3 regions of the Bacterioplanoides sp. SCSIO 12839 genome follow, and region 1 is predicted to be linked to each of the others. Evidence: riboswitches for the same ligand, from Rfam matches in the RefSeq annotation. Region 1 holds a riboswitch; each other region holds the start of a gene.
What was found. Region 1 has a riboswitch for cobalamin ahead of KFF03_RS03830 (TonB-dependent receptor). Riboswitches for the same ligand answer to the same signal wherever they lie in the genome.
Positions count from the first base shown of each region.

Region 1 (6,030 bases):
GGTGAAGATGAAGATCGTCTGAAGTTGTGGTTAAGGAATTTGCCCGCCGATCATTCACAAACGTTGTTGAATAAAATTGCTGCGCTATGGTCTCCGAATTCTCTGTCGGCTTTGGGAATTGGCAATGAACCCGATACAGTTCAGGAAACTGAATCTCAGCCAGCAGCTGTTGAAGCAGAGTCTGTGGATAATACCGTTATTTCTGAACCTTCCTCTCAGACGTAAAGCCCTTCTATAATTGCCGGATTCTTCATCACCGTTGTGATCCGGCAATGCCCTATTCCTCTTCACCACCACAAATACCAACAGCATCACGAACACCAGCACCGTCAACAGACGAGGCCACTCAAAGCATCGCTATTTTAGGCTTAGGTGCGATTGGTACACTCATGGCCTGGCACTGGCGTGAACACGTCCTTTATGGCATCACTCGAGATAACAGTCGTTGTCAGCGGACCCTCATTGATCAACAACAAACTGCTCACAGCCTGACTCTTCCAACCTGGCAGCATGAAGCCATTGATTGGCTGGTCATTACCACCAAAGCCTCAGCCACCCTAGAAGCTCTGCAGTCCGTCGCAAATCAATTACCCCAGGTACAGAATATCCTGTTATTACAGAACGGTATGGGCCAACAACAACAGGTATCAGACTGGCTGAGCCAGCAGCAGTGCTCTGCCAACTTATGGGCTGGTATTTCCACCGAAGGTGCGTATCGCCAAAACACGGAGCAGGTGGTTTATGCCGGCAGCGGAGACACCCATATTGGCCTGTGGCAAGCTCAACACCCTACAGCCTCCATCCCCAACGGTTTAACGGTTGTTGATGATATTCAACAGCGAATCCGCGCCAAGTTGGCTATTAATGCAGTGATTAACCCGTTAACGGCGGTTTTCCGCTGCCGTAATGGCGAACTGGTCAGTCATGATGAATATCGCCAGGCACTGAAAGAATTAGCTACCGAAGTACAGCAATGCTTTGAGACATTACAGCAACCGCTTAATTTTGATCTGACAGAGCGAAGCTTGGCAGTAGCTGAAGCGACAGCCGCCAATCAGTCATCAACGCTGCAGGATGTATTACATCAGCGTCCGACCGAGCTGGATTATATTAATGGCTATTTGATCCGGCAGGCACAGCAGCTCAATATTGAGCTGCCGCTTAATCGCCGCTTGCTTGCACAGTTGAGTTAAACCTGAGCTGCGCCAGCGTTAATTCGCGCTTGGGGCAATCGTTGGCGCAACCGGTACCAGGCGCGCGCCGTGTTTTTGCACGGTTTCCATAATGTCGAAGTTAATTTCTTCGGCAATGCCCTGATATTCCGGGAAGCTTTTGGTGGTGATATAGGCCAGCACATTAATTTCCAGACCATGCTCACCAAAACCCTTAAAGCGCACACGTAATGGGCTTTCAGCCACCATTTCATGTTTTTCTAAGGATTCCAGTATTTCCGCATTAATCGCTTTTAGCTGTGCGGGTGTCGTCGAGTAATGCAGGCGAATATCCGTTTGCAGACGAATTTTCTCGCGCTCAGAAATATTCTCCAACTCCATTTCAGCAAACCGAGCATTTGGAATATAAATCACTGAGCGATCCAGCGTACGAATACGGGTGCTGCGTAAGCCAATCTCTTCAACTGTGCCACGGCGACCGCCAAAGCTACAAACATCACCAACCTTTACCGGAGCCGCTGAGTACAAAGTAATCGTGCCAATAAAGTTCTCAATCGACTGCTTCGCCGCCAGCGCAATGGCGATACCACCAATCCCCAAGCCAGCGAGAATGGTCGACGGGTCGAATCCCAGATGTTTAAACCACATCAGGATACCGATACCAATGATCAGTACACGAATCATGTTCGACAGCGGGCGCAGCAAATGAGTGGACTGCGTATTACCATTTTCCAGCCAGCGTTTTTGCAAGCTCAGCTGCACCATGCTGGTAACCCCCAGCGCCAGCCAGACGGTTGCCAGAATCAACAAGCCTGCACTGCTGATTAACGCCAGCGCCAGTGCCGATAAGGTGGCATAAGGTACAAACACCTTCATCAGCAGCAGGGCCATCATAAAACGGACAGGGCCGGACAAAACAACCAACAGCTCTTCTGATAAGTGATAAGAAGAACGAACCACCAATTTCTTCGCCAACCAAATCAGTGGAATGACAATCGAAAACGCCACCACAAAATAACCGACGATAAGCACCCACTCCCAGATATAAATGCCAAGCACACGTACATTCGGGGTTTTCGGGATCAACCACTCAGCTAAAGGGCTGTAGCCAAAGTGCTCATATAGCTTAGGGATCTGTGCAACCGTGGCGTTGGAAACTTTCCAGACCTTGCCGATTTTTTTATCAGGCACACGCTGCAGATACAGGTTAATCTTCTCTTCGTGAAGCTGAAGTTGACCTAACAAATCACGGTAACTGCTCAGGCCATCATCCAGAATACCTGCCGGATCATTGCTCAGTTCCTGGAAGTTGATCCATAAGTGACGCTGAATAATAGAACTGAGCTTTACCGCGTATTCCGGGCCGTTGTCTGCCGACATGCCTCTTGGCAGATAACGTAAATCCAGAAATTCAGCGGCTTTATCAAAATCTTCTTCTTTCAGCGCCTCAACAAATCCGATCATAGCGCCACGTGGCGTATCCCGGTGTAATGAGTCCTGAAACTCATCCTCCTCCTGTGCCAGCACAGCATCTTCATAGCTGGCTGCAGCCTTGATCACTTCCAGTTCTTTGCTTTTGGGTTTTTCACTGGGCTTTTCGGCATCGGCTTCCGGACTATCGGCCTCACTGGTATCCGCAGATTGAACCGCAGCACCCGTTAAGGTTGCAGGCTGTGCCAGCAGTGATTGAGAAATAAACAGTAAGAAAATAAGAGGTAACAGGCGGAATTGCCCCATTGCCAATGCTCCTGAAAATATGAATCCATGGCCGCGATGCTACCATTGATAAGTTACGTATCGCTAGCAATCCGCAATAGTATGAGGGTTTTTCATCCCCGTATGTAAAGAATTCAACCTTGGTCGCCTTGACCCCCCTATAGCCAAACTATATTCTCTCGCGACTCAGGTGCTCTGATCTCTGATCAAGTTAAACGGGAAATTGGTGTTGTTCAGCGCCTGCTGAATTATTCCAATGCTGCCCCCGCAACGGTGATCGGCTTATCTGACTGACTCAAAGCCACTGTAACTCAATCGTGTTATGGGAAGGTGTCAGTTGGAGTTGTGTGTGCCATGACTAGTCGTCATGGATAACAGCAACAAGCCGTCAGCCCGGATACCGGCCTGAAAGCGCTGAATAATATCAGCAATAAACCAATAGTTGCGGTGGGCGACGATGGAAGTATTTTTGATGCAATTACTCCATCTGTTTCTCGCTGTGCACAAATTCGGATCATGAATTGAAAGCACTGCTACTTATACTGCCAATGCTGTTACCCGTAACCATGATTTCATTCACGGTTGCTGAAGAGACAACAGAGCTGCCACTGCAAATAGTTAAACCTGCTGCAGAGAGTGTACCCGTTGGTGGCTATCGTGTTTTCGATCAGTCTTATTTCTCCGGAAAATACACAACTCTGGCAGACTTCATGCAGTCTGTTAATGGTATCCAGGTTAATCAAAGTGGCGCTATTGGAGACCCAGTATTGGTCAGTGTGCAAGGTGCATCTTCGGGCCAAACAAAACTTTATATCGACGGCGTGTTGGCAAATACAGGTCAGTTTGGTAACTACGACCTTAATAGCATCCCTATTGAACAAATTAAGCAAGTCGAAGTATACACCGACCAGGCCGACCTGGAGCTCGGTAGCGCGATTGGCGGTGTTATTAACATCATCACACAGGGCCACGACAACCAGCAAAATAAAGTGTCAGCCAGTGTTGGCTCCTACGAAACCTATACAGCTAACCTATCTATAGCAGCAGGAAAAGACTCAACGGTCGAACTATCTCATGAGCAAAGCGCCAATAATTATGAGGTAGAAGTTCCATCACCAGCCGGTAATAGTCAGAACCGCAACGACAAACAGAATTTAAATAATGCTGAATACCAAAAGACAACGCTGTCTGTTATCCAGGGATTCCGTTGGGCTACATTAGTTGCACGTTACCAAGATGAGAGAAAGAATTTTCCAGACTACCAAAGAAATAGTGAGCAACAAAAAGCATCTCTCGAAACTCAGACATCGTCACTGAACCTTAAGGGTAACTTTTCAACCACGCCATTAGGCAGCTATGAAGTCAATCATAAATGGAAAATGGCTTACCGCTATGTTGATGAGACTTATATTGATGAATCCAGCATTATTGGTTTAGGCATCGATAACAATCGTTATTATACGGATAAATATCAATTAGATTGGTCATCCCGATTATCCAATCATTCTATAAAATCCGGTGTATATATCAGTCACTCGGAAGAAAACTATCGCAGCCGCTATCTTGATGACCCTGATTCCAGGCAGTGCATAACCCCTGGGGGAGATTGCGATCAATACGCCAATCAAAAAAATCTTGCTCTCAAATTGAGTGCGGGCTGGACAAGTGAAAATTACGATACATCTGCGAATATTATTACCGGGTTAGATCAGGTAAAGAATCTTAATAGAGCCCAAACAGACCAGTTTGATCGCAGTACATCCAGTGACACCTATGATAATTATTTAATCAATTTATCTCACTCAACATTATGGGGCGATTTCTCACTTTCTTACAAAGATGCCGTTCGAGTGCCAACATTATATGAATTATTTGGTGATCGTGGATTATTACTAAACAATGTGGATCTGAACCCCGAAAAAGCAAAAACAATATCAGCGGCATATAGAAATCAAACACCTTATGGAAACTTTCACTTCACCATTTTCCATAGAAACCTGAATAACGCTATCGTTCCAGTATATGATTCTCGCGGCATCGGACGTTATGAAAACACCTCAAAAGCAGAGTTAGATGGTATTGAATGGCACTGGTCGAAACAGCATGAAGTGGCCCACATTCATTTTTCAGGCAGCCACTATGATAGTCAAACATTCAGTGATAATGTCAAATCCTTCGATAATAAGAAACTATCGGGTATTTACCATAATAACTTCCTGGCCGCTATTTCCAAAAGATGGGATAAACATAACCTTAGATTAAGTTATCAGCTTGCTGATGATCTCTATATCGATCGCAGCAATTTAGTTGAGGCTGACACTAAATCATCCATTGATATTATTTATCAATTTACTTTCAACCAAGGTAGCATCGCGGCTTCTGTCCGAAACATTACCAATAACCAGTATCAGGATTTCTCCAACCGTCCGGCAAGAGGGCGCTGGATTACCCTATACGCAAATTATTCTTTTTGAGGGATAAATCATGTTTAAAAAAGTACTATTATTTACTGCTATTGCAGGCTTAGTTGGTTGTGGATCTGACGATAACGACAACGATGTCGTCGCAACAGAATCACTATATGTTACTCAGTTAGTTGCCGCAGATTATTCAAGCAGCCAATTAGCAACTGGTAAGGTTTCCGGCGATCGTACAGCAACACAAAACATTCAATCTGTTGATAAGTCTGATTACAGTATTGATACTTATGAAAATATTCTGTATCACATCGGTCGTTTTGGCATTGACGAAATCAGTCGTTTTGATGCAGAAACCAGCCTGGCTAATGCAGAGTACACATACTCGGTAAATGATAATGAACCAGATGCAGGCTCATCAAACCCTCATCATATTATCCAGAATGCCGATGATAATGCATATGTAGTTCGCTATGGCAGCACCTCAATACTACAAGTGAATCCTCAAGCCGATTCTGCAGATTCATATGTGAAAGCCCGTATTGATTTATCCGATTATACCGTTGAAGGCGCAGCCTTCCCTCGTATGCAAGATGCTGTTATTTATGACAATAAGCTATTTGTTGGTTTGCAACGTCTGGACGCCAGCTTTCAGCCGAAACAAGCGTATGTGGCAGTCATCGACTTAAGCAACAATGAAGAGATTGATACAAACCCGCAAACTG
Region 1 is NZ_CP073745.1:816,486-822,515, reverse strand. It holds gene KFF03_RS03845 (hypothetical protein) at 1-225, shown strand, start outside; gene KFF03_RS03840 (ketopantoate reductase family protein) at 273-1,193, shown strand; gene KFF03_RS03835 (mechanosensitive ion channel family protein) at 1,212-2,909, opposite strand; cobalamin riboswitch at 3,060-3,312, shown strand; gene KFF03_RS03830 (TonB-dependent receptor) at 3,410-5,362, shown strand; gene KFF03_RS03825 (hypothetical protein) at 5,373-6,030, shown strand, end outside.

Region 2 (6,030 bases), 250 kb from region 1:
CAAACGCTGGCGCGTGAATTAATGGAAGAGTTAACGATTGAAGCCGAATCCGCTGGTTATGTTTGTTCTCTTATTCATACGGCAGAATCGGAGACGGAAACCGAAGTTCAGCGGCTGCATTATTATCTGGTGTCTGAGTGGCAAGGCGACATTGAAGCGCTGGAAGCAGAATCCGTTTTCTGGCAGCCATTATCAGAATTAGAGATTGTGGATATTCAACCCGACCGCATTGCTATCGCCGAAGCGTTAAGGCTTTATAGTTAAATCATTACGAGCGTATAAAGTGTATAAATAGTGGAATGCATTTATTACGCTTTTTAAATACCTTTATTTGTTATGAGATAACATTTCAAACGGATTGGTTTTTAAGCAATAAATTGCCATATTGCGACAAAATTTATGTTGAATGAGTATTCAAGCAGTAAAGCAATATAACTGTAACAAAGCCCACCTAGGATCCCGCAACTTGTGAAACGGTATACACATACCGGTAAAAAAATAATCGATAATTACAGGTATCGGGATATTTATGAAAGCCTTAACCAAACTGTCGGCCGCTGTTGTCGCATCAACTTTGCTTGTTGCCTGCGGCAGCGATTCAGATTCCAATTCAGATGATAATTCGAATAATCAAGGGCAGGTGAAAAACCTGATTCTGATGATTGGCGATGGTATGGGAGCACAGCAAGTTGGTTTGTTGGAAGAGTACGCTCGTCGCTCTCCGGCGAATGCGGCTCGAATCAATAAAACCACAGGCCTGCAAAACCTGGCTGAAAATGGCTCGTTAGGTTTATCGATGACGGCTCCAATGGGCGCTAATGCAGGGCTGATTGTTGACTCGGCGTGTTCCGCCACTCAGCTGGCAACCGGTAAAGGTTCGATTTCTGAAGCGGTGGGTCTGGACGATAAAGGTAATAAAGTCGAAACCATTCTTGAAAAAGCTCAGAAAATGGGCAAAGCAACCGGCCTGATTACCGATACACGTTTAACCCATGCGACGCCGGCGGGTTTTGCCTCACACCGCCCGCATCGTTCTATGGAAAATGAGATTGCCGAAGATTTATTAGCAGCTGGTGTGGACGTGCTGTTAGGTGGTGGTTCTCGCCACTGGGCACCTAAAGTTGATGATTTTGCAGTACTGGCAGAGGAATTAAATGCTCCGTCACACGTGATTAAAAAATCTAAACGCAGTGCCGATGATGCGCGTAACTTGTTTGCGGAAGCAAAAACAGCTGGTTATCAGCTCGCTTTTGATAAAGCACAAATGGCCGCAGTTAATGACGGTAAATTGTTGGGTTTATTCGATGACTCTGCCATGAATGATGGTATTGAATACACCGCCTGTAAAAATAATGCGTCTCCTGAGTCTGGCAGCAAATGTGCGGATGAACCGTCGCTGGTAGATATGACTAAAAAAGCACTGGATATTCTTTCTAAAGATCCGGACGGCTTTTTCCTGATGATCGAAGGTGGGCAGATCGATTGGGCTGGCCATGTTAATGACACTGGTTGGTTATTGCATGAAATGTTGAAATTTGATGAAGCGGTTCAGGCCGTTTACGAATGGGCGGCCGAGCGTGATGATACTCTGGTTGTTGTGACTGCAGACCACGAAACCGGCGGCTTTGGTTTTGCCTACCATAAACATGATATTCCGCAAGCAAAAACACTACAGGGGGATGGCATGGTGGAGGCTGACGGCAGCCCACGTGATTATCAGCCGCAATATAACTTTGGTGCACTGGCAACGTTGGATAAAATTTACGCTCAGGAACGTTCTTTCTACGATATTTTAAGTGCCGTTGATGGCGACTGGGATTTTTCTAACAGCAGTGCGGCAGCCTGGGTCGAAGAAGTGAACAAAAGTTTGCATGCTGACTTTCATATTGACGATGCTTCCGGAGAAAAAATTGCCGCTCGTTATGATGTGCCTGCAGAAGATGTTCATCCGGATCATAAATATCTGAGTGCGACCAATATTCCTAAGTTTAACGACTTTTCTGATTTCTATGTCTACGCCGATGAAGACACAGGTGCATTAATTGCCCGTGAAGTTGCAGAAAAACAAAGTGTTACCTGGGGTAATGGCACCCATACCGCTGCACCTGTTCCAGTTTATGCCTTTGGCCCGGAAGCAATCACGAAACAGTTTTCAACCATGCAACACCATACTGACCTCGGTCAGAAGATGATGTCGGCTTTGATTGTTGAATAATTTGTTATTGATCGATTTTCTGAGCAAGTCTGTTGTTGAAGCCCCTTGTGTGATGAATCACACAAGGGGCTTATTATGCCTTTCCGCTTTTGTCTAACTTTTAATGAGAAAAATTACCTGATAACATGCTGCTCACTTTCAGGTGCCTTGCCCTGCTATGAATAACTTTAGTTGTCATTAATGACTTAAAATTTTGTTAATGATTTCAGGCGTAAGGATAATCGGGAAACAGGTACGGTGTTTTGCCTTGTCGGCAGATGGCTATGTTGTAAAGCTGCTTATCTGAAGACAGTGACACTATTCCTGTGCTGCCCCCGCAACGGTATGGAAGAACTGTGACTGCAGTTTGGCCTTTAACCACTGTCTTGTGCATGCATATCATGCAACTGAATGACGGGAAGGTTGGCCTCAGGTATTTAACAGCCTGATTCTGAGCCCGGAGACCGGCCTGAAGTAAACCAGATTTCAGGCGGGGTGCCCTGAGCGAATGGTCCTGTATTTTCAGTGCTTTTCAGCGACCGATGGCTTTGCCCTCGCATTCCCCTGCCTGATTTCCCCATTGAGGAGATTAAGGTGTTTTCTGCAGTTTCTCTTAACATCATGCATCAGATTACCGGCTTTTTGTTGGAGCCTGTGGTATGGGCGTTATTATTTTTTTTATTACTCGCCTTGTACGAATCTGGCCTGGCATTAGGAGAACGCCTGGGTGGCATTCAGCGCTTGGTTCAGCGCGGTGACCAGGCGTTATTGATGGAAATGGGAAAACGCCGCATTGAACGTGCCGATTTTATTACCCGCATTGCTCCCATGTTGGGGCTGATGGGTACATTAATTCCGCTCGGCCCTGGCTTAGCAGCTTTGGGAGATGGCGAATTAACCGTATTAACCACCGCCATTACCGTTGCGTTTGATACCACGGTGATTGGTTTATTGGCGGGGATTGTGGGGTTTGTGTTAGGGCGTGTCCGCCGTCGTTGGTATGACAAAGCCATGGCTCAATTCAGCGGTGATAAGTATGAGTGATCGTTGGCGCGCATCTTCTTTTGATGCACAGGATGACGAACCGCTCGGCCCGTTAGCTAACCTGGTCGATATTATGCTGGTTTTTGCTTGTGGGTTAATTGCCGCGCTGGTCGCAGTGAGTCCGGAATTAAAACAACATTTTAAATTAGACAATGATGTGAAGCTGGAGCGCAGTCAGGAATTAACCGATATTCCTGAATCGTTACGCCAGCAATTAGAACGTGGTGAAGCTGAGGGTTATCAATCAATGGGGCAGGTTTATAAAGACCCCAAAACCGGAAAACTGATCTTAATCGGTCAATAAATCAGTTAATTTTTTTAGCAGAGAAAGTGTATGACAATCAATCAACGTGCCCCATTATTTATGGCAGTGGCGCTGGCCTCTTTGTGGTCTTCATCCAGCTATGCGGCGGGTATTAATGCCAGTGCCGATGACGCACAATTATCCAATGTAACGGTATCAGGTCAGGCTCAGGTTGGCGAAGCCGTGTCGGCCTCAATGGGTACCGTTGTAGCAGAACAAATTGAGCAGCGCCCGATCAGCCGTGCCGGCGAGGTATTAGAAACAGTTCCGGGTTTAATCGTTACCCAGCATAGTGGTGAAGGCAAAGCGAATCAGTATTTCCTGCGCGGTTTTAATCTAGATCACGGCACTGACTTTGCGACCTTTATTGATGGCATGCCAGTGAATATGCGCACACACGGTCATGGTCAGGGTTATACCGATATTAATTTTTTGATCCCAGAATTGGTTGAATCACTGGATTATAAAAAAGGTCCGTATTACGCCAGTGAAGGGGATTTTGCCAACGCCGGTGCCGTGCGTATTCATACCCGTCAGCGTTTAAATAATAACCTGTTAAAAGTTGGTGTCGGTGAATACGGTTATCAACGCATTTTATTAGCAGGTAGCAGCGAACTGAATAACGGTGATGAACTGATTGCTGCATTAGACACCAGCCGTTATGACGGCCCATGGGAAGTGGAACAGGAACAGGAAAAATATTCTGGTCTGATCAAATATTCATTTGGTGACAGCATTAACGGTGGTGCGATCACTGCCATGGCATATCAGAATGACTGGACCGCAACCGATCAGCTGCCTCAGCGTTACGTTGATAATGGTGGTGATCGTTTTGATTCGCTGGATGATGATGCCGGTGGTAAGACGCATCGTCGCAGCCTGAGTTATGAAGGTTGGAATGATTTTGGCGGACGTGAATTAAGAACCAATGCTTACCTGATTGATTATGGACTGAAATTATATGCCAATCATACTTATGCCATTGATCAGGATAATGGCGACGAATTTCACCAACATGACGAGCGTAAAATCTTAGGTGGTTCTGCGTTGCTGGATTTATACAACGGCGAAAAAACCCAATGGCAGGCGGGGATAGATTTACGCCATGATCGCATCTCCGATGTGGGTTTGGCGGGTACTCAAAATCGCGATATTTATGAGCGCCGTGTTCGTCACCGGGTGGAAGAAACTGGTTTAGGGTTATTTGTACAGAACAACCACCAGTGGAGCAGCAAATTACGCACTCAGATTGGCGCGCGCTTCGATTATATTTCAGCGATTGTTAAAAACCGGTTGGAAAATAACGACAGCAGCGGTGAGAGTGATACACGTGTAAGCCCTAAATTCAGCTTGATTTATCAACTGGCAGCGCAGACTCAGGTGTTTGCTAACTATGGCCAGGGTTTTCACTCAAACGATGCACGAGGTTTTGCTGAGCAGGATGCTACGCCGCTGGTTCAGAGTGAAGGGGCTGACCTGGGTCTGCAAACGCAGCTGGCGAATGACCTGCAGCTGGCTGTATCGCTCTGGTGGCTGACGCTGGATTCTGAATTAATCTTTGTTGGCGATGATGGCACAACCGAAGCATCGGATAAATCCGAACGCCGTGGTGTTGAAGCCAGTGTTTTCTGGCAGCCACAACCCTGGCTGATTCTGGATTCGGATCTGGCTTTCAGTCGCGCTCGTCTGAAGCCAGAAGGTGAAAAGGAGCAATATATCCCTGGTGCTGTTGAGCAGGTGTTCAGCTTGGGTATGACCATTGATGGTCTGGGGGACTGGAATGCCGGTTTACGCCTTCGCCACTTTGGTAAGTTTGCTTTAAATGAAGATAACAGCCGTAAAGCGGACGCCGTGACCTTATTAAACGCACAGGCAAATTATCAGGTGACACCATCGGTACAGTTGGGCCTTGAGCTGATTAACCTGACGGATGAAGAAGGTAATGACATTACCTACTTATATGAATCGCGTTTGCCTGGAGAAGACGTGCCAGCCGGTGCTGAAGGTATCGAAGATGAACACTTCCATCCGGTTGAGCCACGAATGGTGCGCGCGAATCTGACGTACGAGTTCTGATAAGCCGTTTTTATCGATGGTTAAACCATACGAAAGCCACTGTCGCATTATGTGTCAGTGGCTTTTTTATGCGTATATTCCCCTAAAGATATTAATAAGAATCTAACTGATAATATATTGCAAATGACTCTTCTAACTATATAGTGTGCGACCTATACGAATGGTAATTAGTCTTATTAAGGATAGGGTTATGAAGTTGTTTGCTAAAGCGCCTCTGGCGTTAGCCGTTGTGATGGCGGCTTCTGTGAATGCAGAAACCGCTGATACTGTGCCAACAGAAGATGAGGTTGTGTTAAATCAAGTCGTTGTTGTTGGTGATAACTTTGAAGGGCGCACAACCAGTGTTGGCAGAATGGATGTAGAAATCACAGAAACACCTTATTCGGTTTCTGTGATTACGCAGGATTTCTTC
Region 2 is NZ_CP073745.1:567,452-573,481, forward strand. It holds gene KFF03_RS02720 (NUDIX domain-containing protein) at 1-264, shown strand, start outside; gene KFF03_RS02725 (alkaline phosphatase) at 530-2,215, shown strand; cobalamin riboswitch at 2,406-2,682, shown strand; gene KFF03_RS02730 (MotA/TolQ/ExbB proton channel family protein) at 2,789-3,238, shown strand; gene KFF03_RS02735 (DUF2149 domain-containing protein) at 3,231-3,542, shown strand; gene KFF03_RS02740 (TonB-dependent receptor) at 3,573-5,618, shown strand; gene KFF03_RS02745 (TonB-dependent siderophore receptor) at 5,809-6,030, shown strand, end outside.
Region 2: linked by a shared signal. The riboswitch ahead of KFF03_RS02730 (MotA/TolQ/ExbB proton channel family protein) and the one ahead of KFF03_RS03830 (TonB-dependent receptor) in region 1 are both predicted to bind cobalamin.

Region 3 (6,030 bases), 260 kb from region 1:
GCAAACAGTTTGATCGTGCCGAGTTGAGCATCAATCTGTTTTACGACCGGGTGCAAGACACGATATTTAATCAGCGCATCGTGAATCGTCGCAGTACCTTCCTCAACGTTGAGCAGGTAAATACCAAAGGTGCCGAACTGACTTACGACATTCATGGTTTGTTCCATCCAAGCATTGATATGATCTTTAACACCAGTTATACCGACGCACGCATTGCCCGCAATTCATACACACCAGAGTCCGAGGGCAAACAATTCCCACGGATTCCCGAATGGCAAAATAATCTGATTGTGACCTGGCATGCCTTACCACAAGTGGATCTGAACAGCCATGTACGCCGGGTCAGCAACAGCTATAACACGCTGGATAACAGTGATACCGAAAGCAATGTCTTTGGTGCCATTGATGCGTACACCTTTGTTGATCTGAAAGCCAACTGGCAGGTCACCCATCAGGCAAAATTAGCGTTAGGAATTGATAACCTACTGGATGAAGAAGCCTACGTGCATCACCCCTATCCGGGACGCACCGTTATTCTGGAAGGCGGTTATCGCTTTTAATCTGGCATTTATTTAACACCCGATTGACGAACACGACGCTATGAAAAAACATCAACATCAAACGTTATGCCGCTGGCATTTTTTTGCCGGCTTGTACGTCTTACCTTTTATGTTGATGTTAACCATCACGGGTTTGGTGATGATGTTTTATCCTCAGATTGAGCAGTGGCAATATCCACATCTGGTTCAGGTTGACGCCAATGGATCAAGCTTACCCCTAAGCGCAACACAACAACTGGATATTATTAAAAAATCGTACCCGGGGTTCCGGGTGCGTCAATATCAACCACCTCAAAGCGCAGACCGCTCCGCCCGTTTTAAAATTGTCTCTCGCCAAACACCCACTCAGATTATTTTTCTTAATCCATATTCTGGAGAAATTCTTGGTCAGCTCAGCGCACGGGATACCTGGTATTCGATTGCCGATGATATTCACGGCACCTTGATGTTAAGCAACGTTAAGGTTGGTGATAATAATTTAGGCAAGCTCGGCGATGCGTTAATCGAACTATCTGCGGGTTTCTCGTTATTATTATTAATCAGTGGTATTTATCTTTACTGGCCAAAAAAACAAAAACAGCCAATAAAATATTCGTCCATCAAACATTGGCTGGGGTTTCGCTTTTCAAAAAATAAACACGGTAACCTAAGTCGCAGCAGCTGGAAATCCATTCACGCTTCGCTGGGTATCTGGCTCTCCATTATTCTGGTGTTTTTTGTATTAACCGGTATGGCTTGGACCGGTATCTGGGGACAACAATTAGTACAACCCTGGAGCAGTTTTCCTACCGAAAAACGTGCCAGCAGCTGGCAATCGGACCCGGCTTCAACACTCGCTGACCACGCTCAACTCAACACGGAAAATAACGAAGAAGTGGCGTGGAATCTGGAACTGGCTGCCGTGCCCCAGTCCCGACCACTAACAAAGCCTCAACTTCAATCCAAATCGCAGTACCAGCAAGAAAAGATAATCCCCTTGCCACTCGAACAGATTATGCAACAGGGCCAACAACTGGGCTTTGATTATTTTCGGGTTGCGTTACCGCAAACACCTAGCGGGGTGTATACCCTGATGTCAGTGACGACCAGTGGCGATGTCGTTGACCCTCGTAAAGATCGCACCGTACATATTGATCAATACACGGGTCAGGTATTAGCGGATATTGGCTGGCAGGATTACAACCCGGTGGCAAAATCCATGGCAGCAGGTATCGCCTTGCATAAAGGCCAGGTATTCAGCTGGAATTTATGGCTGAACACACTGGCGTGTGTATTACTGGCTTTTTCTTCATTCGCGGGTCTGGTGATGTGGTTTAAACGTCGTGCCGGTAAAAAAATAAACGCAAGAAAAAAACCATCGCTGACCGCGCCTGCAAAACCCAGCCAGCAGGGTATGCCAAAGACAGCCGCTTTCTGGTTTGTTCTGACCGGTGTTTTGTTCCCACCCACCGGAGTAGCCATGCTGCTGTTCTATGGCTATGAACAGTTTCAGCAACCAAAAAACGATTAACAGGCCTTAGTCAAATTGACATTTCAGCCAACTATCAGTAGAACAACGCTCGATGCTGAAGCTTAAATAAGCTCCAGGTGGAACACCGGTGCGAATCCGGGGCTGTACCCGCAACTGTAACGTCGGCTGTTTATTTGCCCGGCGAAGCCAGATACACAAGCGTCTATTTATTATTTTTTTATCATGCACCGGGCGGGAATACTCGGTACTGGCGATTCCTGTGTTTCTAGATAACTTAGGAATCTGTGCGGTACGTTTTCTCTCCCTCAAGCCCTGCTGACTTGAGGTTTCTATGCGGTATTTATCGATACTCGTTCTTTTCACCCTGCTCCTGCCCTGGCAGGCGCTGGCGGCCGATGACTACTTATTAGTCTTAACATCACAACGAAATGCTGAAACCGTGGCAGAAGCCGCGCGTTTATTAAAACAACAACATCCAGATCTGACGGTGAAAGCACGTACCGATGGTCAGATTTATGAAGCCGATACCGAACAGCGAGCGCAACTTATTCTGAATGCCAGCGCTATTGTCGGTGCTGGTTTATTTGGCCCGGCGGTTGCCGAACTCACGCCGCTGCTAAAAGCCTATCACCAGCAAAAAAAGCCATTATTTATTTTTAACAGTGATCACCGCCTGGTGGGCATGAGTGAAATACAGGGTCAGCGTTTTTTCAGCAGCCAGCAGCAGGTTCGAGAACTGGGAAAACAACGCGCCGAAGACAACTTTTCACAATGGCTCAGCCGCCTCAAACAAGAAAACCCCAAGCAGTCATTATGGCTACAGGCGCGTGCTTATTGGCAAGCCGGTGGTGCCGATAACAGCCAAGCATTATTTAACTGGGTATTTCAACAATTAGGTGAGCCGGTAGCAGCTGCGGCACCGTTACCTCAACCACGCCTGCGCTGGTTTGCTAACGGTGAAATCCAGACGCAGTTTCCTGCCATTAACAACCAGCCGCTGGTTGCCATTCTCGATCATGCTGGCGGTGGCCGCCCAGCCGATGCGGCGTTATTGCGTCACCTATGTCAGCAAATTGAAGCGCAAAAGCAACAATGTATTGGTTCCCTGGCGTATTGGGGCGAAGCCGGTGTAAAAGCGGTTGAGCAATTAATCCCTTATCAACAGCAACTCAGCGCCATTGTGATGCTGCAGGATTTTGTCATTGGTGGCGGTGAAGGCCGTGAGCAAGTGAATGCTCTGCTACAACAACTGAATGTACCGCTATTAAAAGCGATTAAATTACGCGACCGTAGCGCGGTGGAACATCAGTTATCGGCGGATGGCCTGGCCGCTGAGAAAGTCTATTATCAGGTGGCAATGCCAGAGCTTCAGGGCGCATCTCAGCCGCTGATTATTGCCACCGCCGGAGAGCCTCATAACGACGCCATCAGTGGTATTCGTATTCAGGCGATTGAAGCCAAGCAAGAAGGCTTAAATACCTTAACCGCTCGCCTGAATCGTTGGCATACCCTGCAACAAAAAAACAATGCCGAAAAACGCATTGCCATTGTGTATTACAACCACCCGCCGGGTCGCCATAACATTGGAGCCGATAACCTCGACGTACCCGCTTCGTTATGGCAAATCCTTAATCAGTTAAAAGCTCAGGGCTATGACGTTGGCGAATTGCCGGAGTCACAAGACGCGCTGCTTGATTTATTACAACAAAAAGGCGTTAACCTGCCACGCGATGCCAATGCACTGAAGCAAATGGCGGGGCGTATTCAGAAAATGGAACCGGAGAATTACCAGGGCTGGTTTAATACCTTGCCTGCCAGCGTTAAAAACGAAATGGTGAATGGTCCGTTTGGTTTATTACATGAACAATTAAAAGCCACCATTGTGGCGAAAAAACCTGAGCTGGCTGATGGCCTGCTGCATCATACCTTTGAAGAAATGCACCACCTACTGGAAGGTGTTGATCACAAAGGCCGTGAAAGAGCGTTGGCCTTAATTGAACAGTTAGAAGTGTGTTATTTACACACAGTTGAAACAGCACAAAAAATTAACAACGGCCAATACCCGGCTTGTCTGGATAAAGAAGCGCCACAACTGATTAAAGCGTTACAGAAAACCGGTATTGAAGGCTTAGGCGGCTGGGGTGAAGCGCCCGGTAAAGTTATGACCTTAAATGGTCAGTTATTATTGCCCGGCCTGCAATTTGGTAATGTCTTTCTTGGCCCACAACCGCCGCGTGGCTGGGAAATTAACGAAGAATTATTACACGCAAATTTGGCCTTCCCGCCACCACATCAGTACCTGGCGTTTTATCATTTTTTACGCAACGAATTTAAAGCCGATGCCTACGTGCATCTAGGCCGTCACTCCACTTATGAGTTTTTACCACGCCGTAGTGTGGGGTTAGGTGAAGACGATTATTCGCGCATTATTGGTGCCGATATTCCGGGTATTTATCCGTATATTGTGGATGGCGTGGGTGAAGGTATTCAGGCCAAGCGTCGTGGTTTGGCGGTGATGGTTGACCACCTGACGCCACCGCTGGAAAGCACACCACTGTACGATGAGTTATTACAACTGCGTCAGTTAATCGAAAGTTTTGAAGCCAGCCATGGCAGCGGTAACGAAGCCGTTGCCGAGCGTTTGGTGCAGCAGATTGTCGAAAAAGTTGACCAGCTCGAATTGCGCGATGAACTGGCACAAGCTATGTCGGCAGAGTTAGCGGTAATGGGCATCAGCTTTGAAGAAGTCGACGACGACATGCTGGTGCATGAAGTTGGTCATTACCTGACGGATCTGCAAGAGCGTTTTATGCCGCTAGGTTTGCATATCTTTGGTAAAAACTGGGATAACAATGCCGTCGAGATGATGCTGCAGTCTATGCTCGGTCGTCATAAAGGTTCCGATAGCTCACCGTTAAGCGCTGATGATAAAGAAAAACAAAGCGGCTGGAAGCAATTGCTGCAACAATCGCCGGATGCCGAGATGGCAGCATTAATCAATGGTTTGAATGGTCGCTATGTGGCGCCGGGTCAGGGCAATGACCCGATTCGCAGCCCTGACAGCTTACCTACCGGACGTAATTTTTATGCATTGGACTCCAGTTTAATTCCATCCAAAATTGCCTGGCAGTTAGGCAAAGAAATGGCTGCCGATGCGCGTAAAAATAATCCACAAAGTGCTGATAAAAATGAAGCGGTGATTTTATGGGCATCGGACGTGGTACGTGATGAAGGCGTGATGATCGCCTTTGGTCTGGATATGCTCGGCTTAGAACCAGTATGGAACAGCCGTGGCTTAGTAAAAGGCTTAAAACGCCAAACATTAGAATCAGGCCGTAGCCGCCGCGATGTGGTGTTCACCAGCTCGGGGTTATTCCGTGATTTATACAGCCAGCAAATGTCGTTATTAAATCGCGCTTCACTGATGGCGTTAGATGCCTCTGCTGATGTGATTCGTACCGATTATCCGGCGTTAACACTGGCGTTATCGGAAGCGCTGATTTTATTAGGAAAGGATGCCAAAGGTGGCAGCGAATCATTAGACTTTAATCAGGTCGCCAAACACTGGGTTGATCAGGCACGTGTGTTATTACGCGACGGCGTTGATGAAAAACAAGCTGGTGTGATTGCCAGTATGCGGGTATTTGGAGATGCACCGGGCAGTTATGGCGCGGGTATTAATCGTATGGTTGAACGCTCTGGCGCGTGGGAAAATCGCAACGAGCTGGCAGATGTTTATATTCGCAGGATTGGTCACAGCTATGGTTTAAAAGACTTTGGTGCTCCTGCTCAAAAAGCCTTTAAAACCTTATTAAAAGACGTTGAAAATACCTACTTCGGTCGCTCCAGTAACCTGTATGGCTTAATTGATAATAACGATGCCTTTGATTACCTCGGCGGATTAAGCCTGGCGGTTGAATCCGTTAGTGGTCAGGCACCCAATAACTTTGTGCTCGACCACAGCGACCCACAAAACTTTAAAGCCCGGCCATTAGGCTT
Region 3 is NZ_CP073745.1:559,476-565,505, reverse strand. It holds gene KFF03_RS02715 (TonB-dependent receptor) at 1-560, shown strand, start outside; gene KFF03_RS02710 (PepSY domain-containing protein) at 601-2,070, shown strand; cobalamin riboswitch at 2,103-2,246, shown strand; gene KFF03_RS02705 (cobaltochelatase subunit CobN) at 2,363-6,030, shown strand, end outside.
Region 3: linked by a shared signal. The riboswitch ahead of KFF03_RS02705 (cobaltochelatase subunit CobN) and the one ahead of KFF03_RS03830 (TonB-dependent receptor) in region 1 are both predicted to bind cobalamin.